3 regions of the Pectobacterium artocarpous genome follow, and region 3 is predicted to be linked to each of the others. Evidence: predicted binding sites of a transcription regulator. Region 3 holds the regulator's gene; each other region holds the start of a gene.

Region 1 (6,234 bases), on a different contig from region 3:
GCTAATCAAGGTGGCAGCGGACGCTGGCTGATACAGAGCGATCGCTGTTATCTGAATTTTTCCAGCAATGACTATTTGGGGTTGAGTCATCACCCGGAAATTGTGCACGCCTGGCAGCAAGGTGCCGAGCAATACGGTATTGGCAGCGGTGGTTCTGGACATGTGACAGGGTACACCGATGCCCATGCCGCGCTGGAAAGTCAGCTTGCCGACTGGCTGGGTTACCCGCGTGCGCTGCTGTTTATTTCCGGCTATGCCGCGAATCAGGCCGTGGTGGCCGCGTTGGCACAGGCGGAAGACCGTATTTTGGCCGATAAGCTTAGCCACGCGTCGTTGCTGGAAGCGGCTGCACAGTCACCCGCGATCCTGCGGCGTTTTAAACATAATCATCTCGATAACTTGCAAACGCTGCTGGAGAAACCTACAGACGGCCAGACGTTGGTCGTGACCGAAGGGGTTTTCAGCATGGATGGCGACACCGCGCCGCTGTGGGCGTTGCAGGCACAGTGCAGAGCGCACGATGCCTGCCTGATGGTGGATGATGCACACGGAATTGGCGTGCTAGGTGAGGAAGGTCGCGGGAGCTGCTGGCAGCAGGGCGTCAAGCCGGAACTGCTGATTGTCACGTTTGGTAAAGCGTTTGGCGTGTGCGGCGCGGCGGTGCTGTGTGCTGAGCCGCTGGCCGAGTATTTCCTGCAATTCGCCCGTCATTTGATTTACAGCACGTCGATGCCAGCAGCACAGGCCTGTGCGCTGAGCGCAGCACTCAACTGTGTCCGGCAGGGCGATGCGCGGCGTGATGCGTTACAACGCAACATTGCGCAGTTCCGTTCGGGCTTTTCCAATTCGTCCTATCAACTGATGGATTCGCAGAGCGCGATTCAGCCGCTGATTGTTGGCGAGAACGCACGGGCGCTGGCGTTGATGAACCATCTGCGTGAGCAGGGCGTGTGGGTCAGCGCCATGCGACCGCCGACGGTGCCGCCCGGCAGCGCACGCCTGCGGATTACGCTGACAGCGGAACATCAGCCGGAAGATATCAGCCGCTTGCTTACGGTATTACACCATGCTGACAGAAAACTATAACAAGCAGGCGATTGCGCAGGCGTTTGGACGTGCAGCAAGGGGCTATGACCGCTTTTCTGAGCTGCAACGCACCAGCGGGGAACGCCTGCTGGCGCTGATGCCGCCGCACAGCGGTTTACAGTTATTGGATGCGGGGTGCGGAACCGGGCACTTTAGCCGCCGCTGGCGTCAGTGCGGTAAATCGGTGACCGCGCTGGATTTGTCGGTGGAGATGCTGGCGTATGCCCGTGAGCAGCACGTTGCCGATCGTTATCAGGAAGGGGATATCGAAAACCTACCGCTGGCAGATTGCTGTGTAGACATCAGCTATAGCAATCTGGCCATACAATGGTGCGACTCGTTACCGCGTGCGCTGGCGGAGCTGTATCGGGTCACGCGACCGGGGGGCGTGATTGCCTTTTCGACGCTGGCGGACGGTTCTTTAAGCGAACTGTCGCGGGCGTGGCAGCGGCTGGATGGCACGCAGCGGACGAATCGCTTTCTGTCGTTCTCCGCTATCGACGCGGCCTGTCAACCATATCGCTATCATCTGGTGCAGGAACGCGAGGTCTGCTTGTTCCCTGATGTATTGGCGTTAATGAAATCGCTGAAGGGGATTGGGGCGACCTGGCTGCATGAAGGGCGTACACCGGGGCTATTGAGCCGTACGCGACTATCGGCGTTGTCTGCCTGCTATCCGCAAGAGCAGGGCGGCTACCCGCTTAGCTATCAACTGGTTTATGGGGTGATTTATCGTGATTGAGCGCTGGTTTGTGACAGGCACGGATACCGAAGTCGGGAAAACGGTCGCGAGTACGGCGCTGCTTCAGGCTGCGAGTCAGGCCGGATACCGTACCGCAGGCTATAAACCTGTGGCGTCCGGCTGTGAAATGACGGCCGATGGCATTCGTAACAGCGATGCGCTGGCGCTTCAGGCGAATAGTAGCGTCCGGTTGGATTATCAGGCGGTGAACCCGTTGGCGTTTATGGAGCCGACCTCGCCGCATATTATCAGTGCGGTGGAGCAGCGGCCTATTTCCCTCTCTACGCTATCTACAGGACTGCGGGCATTAGAAACGCAGGCGGATTGGCTGTTAGTCGAAGGGGCGGGCGGGTGGTTTACACCGCTGTCGGTGCAGAATACCTTTGCCGATTGGGTGGTTCAGGAACAACTTCCTGTGATTTTGGTGGTTGGCATCAAGCTAGGATGCATCAACCACGCGATGCTCACTGCCCACGCGATTGAACACGCTGGCCTGCGTGTTGTAGGTTGGATCGCAAACGACATCACGCCTCCAGGAAAATGGCACCAGCCGTATCTGCAAACGCTGCAACAGCGCCTGCCCGCGCCAATGCTGGGTGAAATTCCTTATTTATCCGATCTTCAACAGCACAATCTGGGGCAGTATATTGATATTGGGTTATTAGCGGAGTAGTCATTTTTCTAACCCTCGACTGTCTTTAATAATCGCAGTGGGTTTTATTGTTTTTTACCAGCCTCTGTTTTATGAGTGTAAAACCTACATTTTCATCCTTATCAATAGTTAAAACCTTCTTGAGTTTTCCTCTGAATCCCCGTCATGCCTGAATTGTTGCGATGTCGTCCTCTTCTTTTTTAGTCTTTTTCCGTCTAATACTTATGTGATAAATCACAGAAAAAGTGTGAAGAAAATCCATATCAGGGTGGAACATAAATGAAGCGGGTATTTCTCTAACTCAGTACTGATGCGGGGTTGTGGGAGTTATCCACCATTTCTGTGGATAACTATGTGTATTATGGATAGACAACGCGCCCTAACCGAGAGCTGGCGCGGGTTTTCGCCAGGTTGGCGCTATTCTCCACTTTTTTTCTAATCTATTTATTATCATATGCTTAAGTAAAATCAAGCGTCTTAAACATCAACGGTGCGTAGTTGCATAAATTAACGTCACTGCGCATCCCCGCATGTTACGTTTTTACCAAGTCTGGGGATAAATCATGATGATTTTATCTGGTAGATTGAACATAGATGTGCTAGCAAATTCATTTGTCGATTAATCATCCAATCCAGCGATAATTTTCTTGATGCTGTTTTTATATCCAGTATTATTGCGGTGGCGCATTTCGCCATTGGCATTCAGAATAAAATTCCGAGCGTCCACCCACGACCATCGTCTTGAGCGATGCGTAATAACGAATAAGTAGCGTGCTTAACGATGAGTAAAGTATTTACACTGAATTCTGACTTTAAACCGGCAGGCGATCAGCCTGAGGCCATTCGTCGTTTAAAAGAGGGGCTGGAAGATGGGCTGGCGCACCAAACGCTGCTCGGGGTAACCGGCTCAGGTAAGACGTTCACTATCGCCAACGTGATTGCCGACCTCAATCGGCCGACGATGATGTTGGCGCCGAATAAAACGCTGGCCGCTCAGTTGTACGGTGAAATGAAAGAATTCTTCCCCGATAATGCTGTGGAGTACTTCGTCTCGTACTACGACTATTATCAACCGGAAGCTTATGTCCCCAGTTCAGACACCTTCATCGAAAAGGATGCATCGGTTAACGAACATATCGAACAGATGCGTCTCTCCGCGACAAAAGCGCTGCTGGAAAGGCGTGATGTGATCGTCGTGGCTTCAGTCTCCGCTATCTATGGTCTGGGCGATCCCGATCTCTATCTGAAAATGATGTTGCACCTGACGCGGGGGATGCTGATCGACCAGCGTGCTATTTTGCGGCGTTTGGCCGAGTTGCAATATTCCCGTAACGATCAGGCATTCCAGCGCGGTACGTTCCGCGTGCGCGGTGAAGTGATCGATATTTTCCCTGCGGAATCTGACGAAATTGCGCTGCGTGTTGAACTGTTCGATGAAGAAGTGGAACGGCTGTCGCTGTTTGACCCACTGACGGGGCACGTGCTCCAGACGGTGCCACGCTACACCATCTACCCGAAAACGCACTATGTCACGCCGCGTGAGCGTATTTTACAGGCGATGGAAGAGATCAAGGTGGAACTGGCCGATCGCAGAAAGGTGCTGCTGGCGAATGATAAGCTGGTGGAAGAGCAGCGACTAAGCCAGCGCACGCAGTTTGACCTGGAGATGATGAACGAGCTGGGCTATTGCTCCGGTATCGAAAACTACTCGCGATTCCTGTCTGGTCGTGGCCCCGGCGAACCGCCACCGACGCTGTTTGACTATTTGCCAGCGGACGGGCTACTGGTCATTGATGAATCCCACGTTACCGTGCCGCAGATTGGCGGTATGTATCGCGGCGACCGCGCGCGTAAAGAGACACTGGTCGAATACGGTTTCCGGCTACCTTCGGCGTTGGATAACCGTCCGATGAAATTTGAAGAGTTTGAGGCACTGGCTCCGCAGACGATCTACGTGTCTGCGACGCCGGGTAACTATGAGCTGGAAAAATCGGGCGGTGAAGTGATTGATCAGGTGGTGCGTCCCACTGGGTTACTCGATCCCCTTATTGAAGTGCGGCCTGTTGCGACACAGGTGGACGATCTGCTTTCCGAGATTCGCCAGCGCGTGGCGGTCAACGAACGTGTGCTGGTCACGACGCTGACCAAGCGAATGGCGGAAGACCTGACGGAATATCTGGAAGAACACGGCGAGCGGGTGCGTTATCTGCACTCGGATATTGATACCGTCGAACGTGTGGAAATCATCCGTGATTTACGCCTTGGTGAGTTCGACGTGCTGGTGGGGATCAACCTGTTGCGTGAAGGGCTGGATATGCCAGAAGTGTCGCTGGTAGCGATTCTGGATGCGGATAAAGAGGGCTTCCTGCGTTCCGAACGCTCCCTGATCCAGACGATCGGTCGTGCGGCACGTAACCTGCGTGGCAAGGCGATTCTCTATGGCGACAAGATTACGCCATCCATGGCGAAAGCGATTGGCGAAACGGAACGCCGTCGTGAGAAGCAGGAAGCCTACAACACCGAGCACGGAATTGTGCCACAGGGGCTCAATAAGAAAATTTCCGATATTCTGCAACTGGGTCAACCGACAAACAAAGGCAAAGGACGAGGCAACCGTAAAGCGGCAGAGCCGGCCGCACGCTATGAGTTGATGACGCCGAAGGCGCTGGAGCTGAAAATTCGCGAGTTGGAAAGCAAGATGCTGATGCATGCGCAGAATCTGGAATTCGAAGAGGCTGCGGCTTTGCGCGATGAGGTGCAGGCACTGCGCGCGCAATTTATCGCTGCATCCTAACGATGCCAGCGCTCACTGAGGATCAATGATGGACCCTATTATACCAGGTGTTGAAGTGCTGTTTGTGGCGGGTTTCGGGCCGATCGTGAAATCGCTGTCTGACAGCCATGCGCTCTATGTCGATACGCTGAAATTACCGCTGAAGCCTGTTGCGGAAGGGAGCGACTATCTGGTGAGCGATGAAATGGATGGCGTGAAACATTTTGCCCTGTGGCCGCTGTCACAGGCCAGCGAATCCTGTTTCGGGCACGGGAACTGGCCTGTGGATCTTCCTGAACCGCAAAGCTGGCTGGAATTTGAAGTGGCGGACATGGTGGAAGCGACCAGTACGCTAAAAGCGCAAGGCTATGCGCTGCTGGTCGAGAATCGCCTTGAACCCTGGGGACAGCAGGTCACGCGTTTCCTGAGTCCCGAAGGGATGTTGATTGGCGTGACTTATACGCCGTGGCTACGGGATTAAGAGCCCAGCAACTGTAGCGCACGGTCGATAGCCTGGCGCAGTAGCTCACGATCATGATGGTGAGGCACATCTGCTGCGGCCAGCTCTCGCTGCACGATCAGGCGGTCGCCGATCTGACTGGTATCGACTTTCGGACCGACGATTGCCACATCCACCACCGATTTACCGACTTTGCGTTCAATCCAGGTGAGTTTCTCCCCCAGCGTCATGTGGGCGGCAGGGCTGCTTTGCTCATTGCCAAGATTGTCGATGTAGACCATCGGTGCGGGCGTGCGGCGGAGCGCCTGTGTCAGATCGTCCAGCAGCAGTAGCGGCATCAGGCTGGTCAGAAAACTGCCGGGACCAATCAAAATCAGATCGGCTTTGGCGATAGCATCAGGAGCCTCACGTGTAGCCAGTACGGTGGGGTACAGCATGAGATCTTGCGGTAAGGTGGCCAACTGATCGATCTCGACTTCGCCATAAACAGGATTGCCCTGTTCATCAATCGCCATCAAATC
Region 2 (6,234 bases), on a different contig from region 3:
ATATAACGGAGACTACTCCTTTTTCGCTAAATGTAGTCTTGCTGGCAGGCAGCACTCTTACGGCATCGACTATAACTTCAAAGCGTACCCGATAAAGGTGGACTGGCGGCCAATACCCAAGTCGAATCAATAGGGCTTTGGTCGTTGCTTGGCGCGGCTGAGATGACAATCTGCCGCCACACACGGCGCGTGCGCTGCACGCCGTACTTTACTGTCGAATATTTGATAGTTAAAGCGGCATTCTATATTCAATCAGCCCGGTTTTTTCGTGACCCCATCATAAAGACGCTGGGCTGTTTTATTGGTTTCCTGCGTATGCCAATACAGACGATCGCAGTTTTCTTCTTGTGCCTTTTCTCTCGCATAGTCGATGAGTTTCATCAACATCATCCCATGAGTAAACATTGGGGGCCGATGCAGTGGGGACACGCGACGAGTCCGGATTAAGAACGCTATTCCAGCCTTTTTCTCGAGCGGTTTGTTCTATCGGCAATAAAATTTCGACGGAGAGGAGAAAGGTGTCGTTGCGGTATCTCTCGCCAGGATCGCAATCGTCGCCGCGCTGTTGTGCTGAGTGCGTATTTTCCGTGCGGAATGGTCGGGGATGTAATTAAGTGTTTGCACCGCCTGCATAACGCGTTGTCTGGTTTCGGGGCGAACGCTTTCGCGATGGTTGATGATACGTGAAACCGTCATCATTGATACACCTGCTAACTGGGAAACATCCTTCAGGGATAACCACAGAAAGAGCAGGTCCCCAGAAATGTGGCAGGTTAGTGTCGAAGCCAGAACGGCGAACAGCACGTTTCTTATTATCATGTTTCTTACGGTTTGTTTTCGTTGTCGTTATAAAAAATGCCAACAAAAATCATGATGACGTGTTGATTATCGACGACTCAACCTATTTCGAATAAGGCTGGTGAAGGTGTTTGATTCACCAGCCACACGCAGACAGTCGTCTTGGTTACCAGCGAGTAGACTGCATATCTATCACAAAGCGGTACTTAACATCACCGTTGAGCATTCGGGCAAAGGCATTCTCGATATCCTCGCCACAGATCATTTCAATATCGGCGGTGATATTGTGCTCGCCGCAGAAATCCAGCATCTCCTGAGTTTCCTGAATGCTGCCAATTGATGAACCGCTGATACTTAAACGTCGAAAGACCATTGGCGTTATATTCGGCGAATCGTGTGGTTGGTCTGGAATACCTACCAGTACCAGACGACCATTGGTTTTCAGCGTTGCCAGATAAGGATCCAGATTGTGCGGTGCCGCTACGCAGTCAATGATAATATCCAGCGAGATCTGGCAGGCGGCCATTTGCGCGGCATCGCCCGAAACTACCACCTGTTTTGCCCCCAAACGACGGGCATCTTCGCCCTTCTGTGGCGACGTGGTAAACAGCGTAACGTCCGCCCCCATCGCACTGGCTAGCTTCACCGCCATATGCCCTAATCCGCCCAACCCCACAACACCAACACGATCGCCTGCTTTGACGTTGAAGTGGCGTAGCGGTGACCATACTGTTACGCCCGCACACAGCAGCGGTGCGACGCCCGCGAGTGGCAGGTTTGGCGGTACAGAAACCACAAAATGTTGATCGACAATCACGCTCTGCGCATAGCCGCCCCAGGTACTGCCGCCGGTATATTTATCAAGGCCATTGTAGGTCGCCGTAAACCCCGCTTCGCAGTATTGTTCTTCGTGTTGCTGACAGAAATGACACTCACGGCAGGAGTCAACCATCACACCCACACCGACAATATCACCCGGTTTAAAATGGGTGACCTCGTCTCCAGCTTCTACGACACGCCCGACTATTTCGTGCCCTGGCACCAGTGGATATCGGCTGACCGCCCATTCGTTACGTGCCATGTGTAGATCGGAGTGGCACACGCCGCAGTAGAGGATCTCTATTTTGACATCTTGTTTTTGCAGCGGGCGTAGCGAGACCTGACCAGATGTTAACGGTTTTGCCGCGTCATATGCGACTAATGCATTGATTTTCATCGTGCCTCAGAAATGAACTGGTTTTAGTTAATCCAAGGCAGCAGACTATAGTTAACATGGTTCAATATTGATAGTAGTCACCATTTGGTGACCATAAACGGAGGACGAATGAATGCCAGCCTGGATTGACGGTAAACTCTTTTTTTATGCGGACTCACCGCCGCGCCGCCTGATGGATCTTTTTTCTGTTAAATGGAGCACGATGGTGCTGCACGCGCTCTATCACTGGCCGGATGAACGCGCACGGACTGGCGAATTACAGCGTAGCTTGCAGGGTATTTCCAAGAAAATGCTGTTTCAGACGCTGAAAGAGCTGGAGCTGCGTGGGTTGATTGTTCGACATGTGTATGACGTGATCCCACCCAAGGTGGATTATCGTCTGACACCACTTGGCAGAACCTTTGCCGAACCTATTGAGCTGATGTACCAGTGGGGGCTGGAAAATCAGTCCGCACTGGATGAAATGGAAGCCTGTTACCGGACGATGACCGACAATTAACGGTTTCATAAGGTCAGTGTTTAGGAGTGTATTGACGCTGGTTGAACTTCAAGGGGGTGGGGTTCGTGACAAGGATGTTGGCATGTCATCAAACGACGCCGTTCAAAAATCGATATCAATGCGGCAGAGCATAAAAAAACCCCGCCGGAGCAGGGTTTATAATTTTTAGTTAAGAATGCTAAAAAGAGTACGCTTTAGAACGGAATGTCGTCGTCGAAATCCATTGGTGGTTCGTTGCTTTGTGCAGGCGCGCTATTTTGCGCTGGGCGCTGCTGAGCTTGTCCGCCGCCGCTGAACGGGGTGCCGCCCTGCGGTTGCTGAGGTTGTCCCCAACCGCCTTGCTGTTGACCGCCACCGGCGTTACCGCCACCGGCGTTACCGCCTGCCGCCGCGCCGCCGCCTTGGCGTCCACCTAACATCTGCATGGTGCCACCGACGTTGACCACCACTTCGGTGGTGTAGCGCTCTACGCCAGCCTGATCGGCCCATTTACGGGTTTGCAGTGCGCCTTCGATGTAAACCTGAGAGCCTTTGCGCAGGTATTCACCTGCGACTTCCGCCAGCTTGCCAAACAGCACGACACGGTGCCATTCGGTTTTCTCTTTCTGCTCACCGGTTTGCTTGTCACGCCAGCTTTCCGATGTCGCCAGCGTGATGTTGGCCACTGCACCACCATTCGGCATATAGCGGACTTCCGGGTCTTGTCCCAGATTCCCGACAAGAATCACTTTATTAACGCCTCTGCTGGCCATGCTCGTCTCTCCTGCTGATGGATCGGTAGATTTACTTTCTAAGTCTAAACGATCAATCTTACCATGTGGAAAACTCTCTGTCATACCTGCGAAATAGCTTCAGAAATGAAAGTCAGATTTGCAGCGCTTGCAAGATAAACGAATTGGACACTGTATATTCATTCAGTTCTTTTTATGGCAAGCTATCCCTGCTTGCCACCCTATCGGGCCGTCGCAAGCGACGTTAAAAAACGCGTCCGGCGTTTTTTTTATGCCATAATTGCCTGTTTCGTACCGGTTCTCTCCGTTCGAGAGGCGATGACAAACCGTTTTTATTCCGGGAAGTGTGTGAATGGATAAGATCGAAGTTCGTGGTGCTCGTACCCATAATCTCAAGAATATCAATCTGATAATCCCTCGTGACAAGTTGATCGTAATCACTGGCTTGTCGGGTTCGGGTAAGTCATCGCTGGCGTTTGACACGCTGTATGCCGAAGGGCAGCGTCGCTATGTGGAATCCCTCTCCGCTTACGCCCGTCAGTTTTTGTCGCTGATGGAAAAACCGGATGTCGATCATATCGAAGGGCTGTCGCCCGCCATCTCTATCGAACAGAAATCCACCTCGCATAACCCGCGATCCACGGTCGGGACGATTACCGAAATTCATGACTACCTGCGCTTGCTGTTTGCACGTGTGGGTGAGCCGCGCTGTCCTGAGCATGATGTGCCGCTGGATGCGCAGACGGTCAGTCAGATGGTGGACAACGTGCTGGCGCAGCCGGAAGGCAAACGCCTGATGCTGCTGGCGCCAATCGTGAAAGATCGCAAAGGCGAGCACAGCAAAACGCTGGAAAACCTGGCTTCACAAGGCTATATCCGTGCCCGTATCGACGGCGACGTGTGCGATCTATCCGATCCGCCAAAGCTGGAATTACAGAAAAAGCACACCATTGAAGTCGTCGTTGACCGATTTAAAGTACGTGATGATTTGGCGCAGCGGCTGGCGGAGTCGTTTGAAACCGCGCTGGATCTCTCTGGTGGTAGCGTGGTGGTGGCCGATATGGATGACCCGACCCAGCCTGAATTGCTGTTCTCGGCGAACTTTGCCTGCCCGGTGTGCGGCTACAGCATGCACGAGCTGGAACCGCGCATGTTCTCGTTCAACAACCCAGCGGGGGCGTGCCCAAGCTGTGATGGTCTGGGCGTGCAGCAGTTCTTCGATCCGGCTCGCGTGGTGCAAAACGCGGAACTGTCGCTGGCAGGCGGCGCGATTCGCGGTTGGGATCGCCGTAACTTCTACTATTTCCAGATGCTGCGCTCTCTGGCGGAGCATTACAAATTTGACGTCGATGCCCCGTTTGAAAGTCTGAGCGCCGCGGTACAGAAAGTGATCCTGTATGGCTCCGGTAAAGAGAACGTCGAATTCAAATATATCAACGATCGCGGCGACACCTCGGTACGCCGTCATCCGTTCGAAGGCGTGCTGCATAACATGGATCGCCGTTATAAAGAGACGGAATCCACGGCGGTGCGTGAAGAGCTGGCGAAGTTCATCAGCAACCGCTCTTGCGCCAGCTGTGGCGGGACGCGCCTGCGTGAAGAAGCACGTAACGTGTTCGTTGAACAGACGACGTTGCCGCAGATTTCTGATATGAGCATCGGCCATGCGATGACGTTCTTCCAGAATATGAAGCTCAGCGGGCAGCGCGCCCAAATCGCCGAAAAAGTGCTGAAAGAGATTGGCGATCGACTGAAGTTTCTGGTGAATGTCGGGCTGAACTATTTGTCGCTCTCCCGCTCGGCGGAAACGTTGTCCGGCGGTGAGGCGCAGCGTATTCGTCTGGCAAGCCAGATTGGTGCCGGGCTAGTTGGCGTGATGTACGTGCTGGATGAACCGTCCATCGGTTTGCACCAGCGGGACAACGAACGTCTGCTGGAAACGCTGATTCATCTGCGTAATCTGGGCAATACCGTCATTGTGGTGGAGCATGATGAAGATGCGATTCGCGCCGCTGACCATGTGATTGATATCGGTCCCGGCGCAGGCGTGCACGGTGGTCAGATTGTTGCAGAAGGCACGATGGAAGAGATCATGGCGGTGCCGGATTCGTTGACGGGGCAGTTCCTCAGCGGCAAACGCAAGATCGAAATCCCGAAACAGCGCGTGCCTGCGGATCCGACCAAAGTGTTGAAACTGATCGGCGCGAAAGGCAACAACCTGAAAGATGTCACGTTGACGCTGCCGGTGGGGCTGTTTACCTGCATCACCGGCGTGTCGGGCTCGGGCAAATCGACTCTGATCAACGATACCTTGTTCCCACTGGCGCAGCGTCAGTTGAACGGTGCAACGCTGGCGGAGCCCGCCGCTCACCGCGAGATTCAGGGGCTGGAGCATTTCGATAAGGTGATCGATATCGATCAAAGCCCGATTGGCCGCACACCGCGTTCTAATCCGGCAACCTACACCGGTATTTTCACGCCGATTCGTGAGCTGTTTGCTGGCGTGCCGGAAGCGCGTACCCGCGGCTACAACCCCGGTCGTTTCAGCTTTAATGTGCGCGGTGGACGTTGTGAAGCCTGTCAGGGCGACGGTGTGATTAAGGTGGAAATGCACTTCCTGCCGGATGTCTATGTGCCGTGTGACCAGTGCAAAGGCAAACGCTACAACCGCGAAACGCTGGAAATTCAATACAAAGGCAAAGGCATTCATGAAGTGCTGGATATGACTATCGAAGAAGCGCGAGAGTTCTTTGATGCCATTCCGGCGCTGGCGCGGAAACTGCAAACGCTGATCGACGTTGGTCTGTCCTACATTCGTCTTGGGCAGTCGGCCACCACGCTGTCCGGCGGGGAAGCGCAGCGTGTAAAACTATCTCGCGAGCTGTCAAAACGCGGAACCGGACAGACGCTGTATATCCTCGACGAACCCACAACTGGCCTGCACTTTGCCGATATTCAGCAGCTTTTGGCTGTGCTGCATCAGTTGCGCG
Region 3 (6,234 bases):
TGATGAATCAGCAACGACCGTTTTTGCCGCGTTATCCGATCTGGAAACTATTCTGGCAAAACAGCGCTATCTGACCAGTGATCGGTTAACCGAAGCCGATCTGCGCCTGTGGACGACGCTGATCCGTTTCGATCCTGTGTATAACACGCATTTTAAATGCGATAAATATCGCCTGAGCGATTATCCCAATCTGTTCGGTTTTCTGCGTGATATTTATCAGATGCCTGGCATCGCCGATACCGTCGATATGGCGCATATTCGTCACCACTACTATCGTAGCCACGGCACGATTAATCCGCATGGCGTGATTTCGCTGGGCCCAGAGCAAGATCTGAACCAGCCTCACCACCGTGATAAGACGTTTGTCAGTTTATACTGAGATGTTGTCGATTAGCGATAAAGTGAAGGCAAGGTGTAGAGCGACACCTTGCCGTAGAAAAGTGGGGACTCAGGGCTGGTTAAGCAGTTTTGGAATTTCACGCAGGAACCAGGATTTCGCCTCGCCCATGCTGTCTCGCCGCCACGCCATAATAATCTGGCTTTCCATCTGATGTTCCGGCCCAATAACCAGCAAACGCCCTTCGGCAATATCTTGCGCCACCATCGGATAAGGTATTGTCGCGACGCCTAAGCCAGCCAACAGCGCACGCCGCTTATCATCCAGCGAGCTCACCGTCAGACGCTGCTGTTTGTCGAGCAATTGCACGGTCAGCACCGGACGTTCGCGTGCAGTATCCGCCACCGCAATCCCGCGATATTTCACACGAGTGGCATCCGACAGCGGCTCAGGTTCCTGATGAATGGGGTGTTCAGGGCTGGCGACATACACGTTATTCATCGTGTACAGTTTGCGGGTATTCATTTCGGAAGACGCACGAAAATGCATGTCCGGCGCAATCACGATATCGGCACGCCCTTGCTCAAGACGTTCCCACGCCCCCGCCAGCACTTCCGTCAAAATTGATACTTGCGTATTCGCTTTAAGCGCCAGCTTATCGATTAATGGAAAAAGCCGCTGAGTCGGAATAAGCGCTTCAGTGACAATCGTCAGGTGCGTTTCCCAACCTCGCGCCAGTGCTTCAGCATCTGTCGTGAGCTTATCCGCAGCTTCCAGCAGGATACGTCCGCGTTCCAGCAGCATGCGCCCGACATTCGTGAATTTAGTACGATGCCCGGAACGATCGAACAACACCACATCTAGCTCTTCTTCCAGTTTCTGCATGGTATAGCTCAGCGCCGAAGGCACCCTACCCAACTCGTCTGCCGCAGCGGCAAAGCTGCCACGACGATCGATCGCATCCATCACCCTCAAGGCTTCCAGCGTCAATGCTCGTTCTTTCGCCATCTTGGTACTCATTCAGGAATTTTGAATATACCCACCAGATTAACTAGCTAACAATCCAACGTCTACACAATTACTATCGGTTTAATAAATAATTATCTGGGGGGATAAAAATTATGATCACACGAAGAGCAGCGGGGCAATGCGGCCAAGCCGACTATGGCTGGTTGCAGGCACGCTACACCTTCTCTTTTGGTCACTATTTTGACCCACAATTGCTGGGCTACGCTTCTCTGCGCGTGCTCAATCAGGAAGTATTAGCGCCGGGGGCATCATTCCAGCCACGCACCTACCCACAGGTTGATATTCTGAACATTATTCTTCATGGCGAAGCTGAATACCGCGACAGCAACGGCCGCCACGTTCAGGCCAAAGCTGGCGATGTTCTGTTGCTCGCGACTCAGTCGAACGTCAGCTATAGCGAACATAATATCAACGCCAGTAAGGCTCTGACGCGTATGCAATTGTGGCTGAACGCCTGCCAGAGCCGTGAGAACAGTCCATTACAGCGTATGGAATTGGATTCATCAAGTCATACTCTGCTTGCTTCGCCAGAAGGTGAACAGAACAGCCTGCAACTGCGCCAGCAGGTTTGGATCCATCATGTTGATCTCCAGCAGAATGAGCAAAGCACGATCGCGCTACAGGGGAATCAGGCATACCTTCAGTTGATCCATGGTTCAATGGTGGTAAAAGGCGACCAGCACAGTGAAGCTTTACACTGCGGCGACGGAGCCTTCATCAAAGAAGAAACCACGTTGACGCTACAAGCAGAAGCACCGTTACGGGCGTTGCTCATCGATCTGGTCGTGTAGTCTCCCTGTTCGTTGTTTTCGCAGGAAAACGCTGCCAGTTCGGCGTTTTTATTCAGTCGTGGTAAGATATCCGTCTTGTTCCTCAATGCGTCAGGATGATATGACAATGGATTCAACCAAACAGGACAAACTTCTTGCCCAGGCTGAACAGATTTGTCAGCAGCGCGCCGTGCGTCTCACGCCGCAGCGGTTAGAGGTCTTACGCCTTATGGCACAGCAGTCCGGTGCTATCAGCGCTTATGACCTGCTGGATCTGCTGCGCGTTTCCGAGCCTCAGGCGAAACCGCCGACCGTCTATCGCGCGCTGGATTTTCTGCTGGAACAAGGCTTCATTCATCGAGTCGAATCAAACAACAGCTACGTGCTGTGCCACCATATCGAAGACCACAGCCATACGTCGGCTCTGTTCATCTGCGACCGCTGCGGGCAGGTCACGGAACGTCAAACCGAAGGTGTGGAAGAAATATTACGTAGCCTGGCACAGCAGTCGGGATTTACGCTACGCCACAGCGTTGTGGAAGCTCACGGGCTGTGTGGCGGCTGTCAGGAAGTGGCAGCGTGCAATCAGCCGGATCATTGCGATCACGACCATACGGTTCCGATTAAAAAACGTTAGCGCTCATTGATGGAACCTCCCGTGTGGCAAGGGTTTTCTAGATACAAAAAACGATAGCCTCGAGGGCTATCGTCCCTTTCTGCGGATAAGTATCGCGTTCGCTACCAGTGATATTTGTGGTGCTCTTCCCAGTGTTTCACTTCTTTCTCTGCCGCTTCTTTTTCGTACCCGTAACGCTCTTGGATTCTCCCCACCAGTTGGTCACGTTTACCTTCGATGACCGTCAGGTCGTCATCCGTTAATTTGCCCCATTGCTCTTTCGCTTTACCTTTAAACTGTTTCCAGTTACCGCTGGCTTGGTCTTTATTCATAAGAATCTCCGTACCTTAGGTGTATTGCGCATCAAGGAATCGTGACTACCGACGTAGGCGCCAGTGTCAGATAAATAGGTTAATTCAGTAAGCAGCATCATCGTGTGAATCATCATCGTTTTCTTCGCCACTGTCTCCCTTGATTACCGGGCTAACCTAAATGTGCTGGCTAATGATCAATCACAAAATGATCACTTAAGATAAAAATGCTTACCTTAATAAAAATTATAGCCGAATATTTCACTTAAAATAAAAAACAAGGAATCTGTAACTAGTATGAGCACACAGAAAAGAAATACGCGGTAGAAAGCAGTGAAAAAACAGGCGGTAAGAAGAGCTGGAGAAAACTCACGTGAAATGTAACTAAATGTATACTGCTAGCAGATTAACACATGGAGCACTTAACACATGAAGCGATTAACACGCAGAACGCGATGCACTGAACTGGACAGATGAGCAGTGCATCTCTGTGAACCGTCAGCTCCAGTCGCTGTTGCGAATGACGCCAACCGCTAAGCCTTCTATAGAAAAACTTTGCTCACTCAGGTCGACAACAATCGGGGCAAACTCTTCATTTTCAGCGAGAAGGTGCACCATATTACCTTGCTTTTTCAGGCGTTTTACCGTCACTTCATCTTCAATGCGTGCCACGACAATCTGACCGTTGCGCACATCTTCCGTTTTATGTACGGCCAGCAAATCACCATCCAATATACCGATATTTTTCATCGACATGCCGCTCACCCGCAGCAAAAAATCTGCGCAGGGTTTGAACATAGCAGGGTCAACCTGATAGTGACATTCAATATGTTCCTGTGCCAGCAGAGGCTCACCTGCGGCCACACGACCAACCAGAGGAATACCCGCTTCTTCTTCCATCAGCAGACGAATACCGCGAGAAGCGCCTGAGACAATTTCAATCACGCCTTTACGCGCCAGCGCTTTTAGATGTTCTTCAGCCGCATTGGGAGAGCGAAATCCCAGTTGTTGAGCAATTTCCGCACGCGTTGGCGGCATTCCGGTCTGCGCAATATGATCGCGGATCAGGTCATAAACCTGCTGCTGCCTTGCTGTTAATACTTTCATTCCGCCCCCTGGTTGTTTATACAGTCTTGCTGTGAGTATATACAGGTAAGCCACAATTGGGAATGAAGATATAGACAAAGCCTCTGACTTTTATTCATTTATGCGTACCGTCAGGCAAAATGTTGCCAGAGGATGCTGCCCCACACGACAGCAGCTAACAAGATGGCAACAAAAACAGCCGCCGATCCGATATCTTTCGCCCGACCAGATAATTCGTGGTGCTCAGGGCCAATGCGATCAACAACGGCTTCAATGGCGCTGTTAGCCAGCTCAAATAGCATAATCAATACCACAGACCCGATCAGCAGCAGCTTCTCAACCAGCGTAACCCGCAGCAAACACGCAATAACCACGCCGACAATCGTCAATATGGTTTCCTGACGAAAGGCCACCTCATGCTGCCACGCCTGCTGTAGTCCCTTAAGAGAATAACCGGTTGCCTTAATAATCCGGGTCATCCCCGTTGCTTTATTCATTTATCCTCCGCTATTTATGCAAAATAGTTCGCATTTTAACTCGCCTGTGTTGTCTCATCACCACAGATCTCCGCTGCAGTTTCTGGTATCCTTGCGGCGCATTGCTAACAAGAGGCTCCAAGTTGTTATGTCAGGCTGGCGTAAAATTTACTATAACTTATTGAATATTCCGCTGAAACTGCTGGTTAAAAGCAAAGTTATTCCCGCAGATCCAGTGACCGAGCTGGGGTTAGATCCCTCACGTCCTATACTCTATGTTCTGCCTTACAACTCTCAGGCGGATCTCTTGACGCTACGTGCGAAATGCCTGGCATTGGGCTTGCCCGATCCCTCGCAATCGCTCGAATTCAATGGCGTCGAACTCCCTAGCCATGTCTTTATTAATGACGGGCCGCGCGTTTTCCGCTATTACGTTCCCAAACAGAAATCTGTCAAACTGTTCCACGATTACTTGGATCTGCATCGCGCCAATCCAGATTTAGACGTGCAGATGGTGCCAGTTTCCGTGATGTTTGGGCGCTCTCCAGGTCGGGAAGGCCACTCTCAGGCCACACCGCATCTGCGATTGCTAAACGGCATTGAGAAATTCTTTGCCGTCCTGTGGTTAGGGCGTGACAGTTTTGTCCGCTTCTCCAGCCCAGTGTCGCTGCGCTATATGGCGACCGAGCATGGCACTGACAAAACCATAGCCCACAAACTGGCGCGTGTCGCGCGTATGCACTTCTCCCGCCAACGTTTGGCGGCAGTTGGCCCGCGCTTGCCGGTACGTCAGGAGCTGTTTAATAAGCTGCTGGATTCCAAAGCGATCAAGAAAGCCGTAGACGATGAAGCACGCAGTAAGAAGATTTCCCATGAAAAAGCGCAGCAGAACGCGATTGCGCTGATGGAAGAAATCGCCGCTGACTTTTCCTACGAGGCCGTGCGTCTGTCGGATCGCGTTTTAAGCTGGACGTGGAACCGCCTTTATCAGGGGATCAACGTCCATAACGCCGAACGCGTTCGCCAGTTGGCGCAGGATGGTCACGGTATCGTCTATGTGCCCTGCCACCGCAGCCATATGGACTATCTGTTGTTGTCCTACGTCCTGTACCATCAGGGCTTAGTGCCGCCGCACATCGCCGCAGGCATCAATCTTAATTTCTGGCCCGCAGGCCCGATCTTCCGTCGTCTTGGCGCTTTCTTCATTCGTCGTACCTTCAAGGGCAACAAGCTGTATTCCACGATTTTCCGTGAATATCTGGGTGAATTGTTTGCCCGCGGCTATTCGGTGGAATACTTTATGGAAGGTGGACGTTCGCGCACGGGTCGTCTGTTGGAACCTAAAACCGGTACGCTAGCCATGACCATTCAGGCCATGCTCAGAGGCGGCACGCGCCCTATCACGCTGGTGCCGATTTATGTCGGTTACGAGCATGTGATGGAAGTCGGCACCTATGCGAAAGAGCTGCGCGGCGCGGTGAAGGAAAAAGAAGGCTTTATGCAGATGGTGCGTGGTTTACGCAAACTACGCAATTTGGGCCAGGGTTATGTGAACTTCGGCGAACCGCTCCCGCTGACCACCTACCTGAACCAGCATGTTCCGCAATGG

The links. Region 3 encodes LexA, which represses DNA repair genes until DNA is damaged. Its sites were predicted from a motif close to TNCTGTATGTACATACAGNA; they were not measured.
Region 1: the regulator LexA is predicted to act here: its motif matches at 3,132-3,151, upstream of uvrB (excinuclease ABC subunit UvrB).
Region 2: the regulator LexA is predicted to act here: its motif matches at 3,414-3,433, upstream of uvrA (excinuclease ABC subunit UvrA).

Annotation. Positions count from the first base shown of each region.
Region 1 covers NZ_JBJXVK010000007.1:121,179-127,412, forward strand. The annotation lists gene bioF (8-amino-7-oxononanoate synthase) at 1-1,086, shown strand, start outside; gene bioC (malonyl-ACP O-methyltransferase BioC) at 1,067-1,828, shown strand; gene bioD (dethiobiotin synthase) at 1,821-2,501, shown strand; gene uvrB (excinuclease ABC subunit UvrB) at 3,262-5,274, shown strand; gene ACKQAD_RS06610 (VOC family protein) at 5,303-5,734, shown strand; gene yvcK (uridine diphosphate-N-acetylglucosamine-binding protein YvcK) at 5,731-6,234, opposite strand, start outside.
Region 2 covers NZ_JBJXVK010000002.1:231,370-237,603, forward strand. The annotation lists gene ACKQAD_RS02075 (hypothetical protein) at 1-133, shown strand, start outside; partial or broken gene ACKQAD_RS02080 (GNAT family N-acetyltransferase) at 230-378, opposite strand; partial or broken gene ACKQAD_RS02085 (LacI family DNA-binding transcriptional regulator) at 446-699, opposite strand; gene ACKQAD_RS02090 (NAD(P)-dependent alcohol dehydrogenase) at 965-2,014, opposite strand; gene ACKQAD_RS02095 (winged helix-turn-helix transcriptional regulator) at 2,127-2,513, shown strand; gene ACKQAD_RS02100 (single-stranded DNA-binding protein) at 2,708-3,265, opposite strand; gene uvrA (excinuclease ABC subunit UvrA) at 3,597-6,234, shown strand, end outside.
Region 3 covers NZ_JBJXVK010000016.1:18,238-24,471, reverse strand. The annotation lists gene ACKQAD_RS11720 (glutathione S-transferase family protein) at 1-379, shown strand, start outside; gene ACKQAD_RS11715 (LysR family transcriptional regulator) at 449-1,345, opposite strand; gene ACKQAD_RS11710 (pirin family protein) at 1,459-2,157, shown strand; gene zur (zinc uptake transcriptional repressor Zur) at 2,264-2,773, shown strand; gene ACKQAD_RS11700 (CsbD family protein) at 2,875-3,084, opposite strand; gene lexA (transcriptional repressor LexA) at 3,562-4,170, opposite strand; gene ACKQAD_RS11690 (diacylglycerol kinase) at 4,281-4,646, opposite strand; gene plsB (glycerol-3-phosphate 1-O-acyltransferase PlsB) at 4,774-6,234, shown strand, end outside.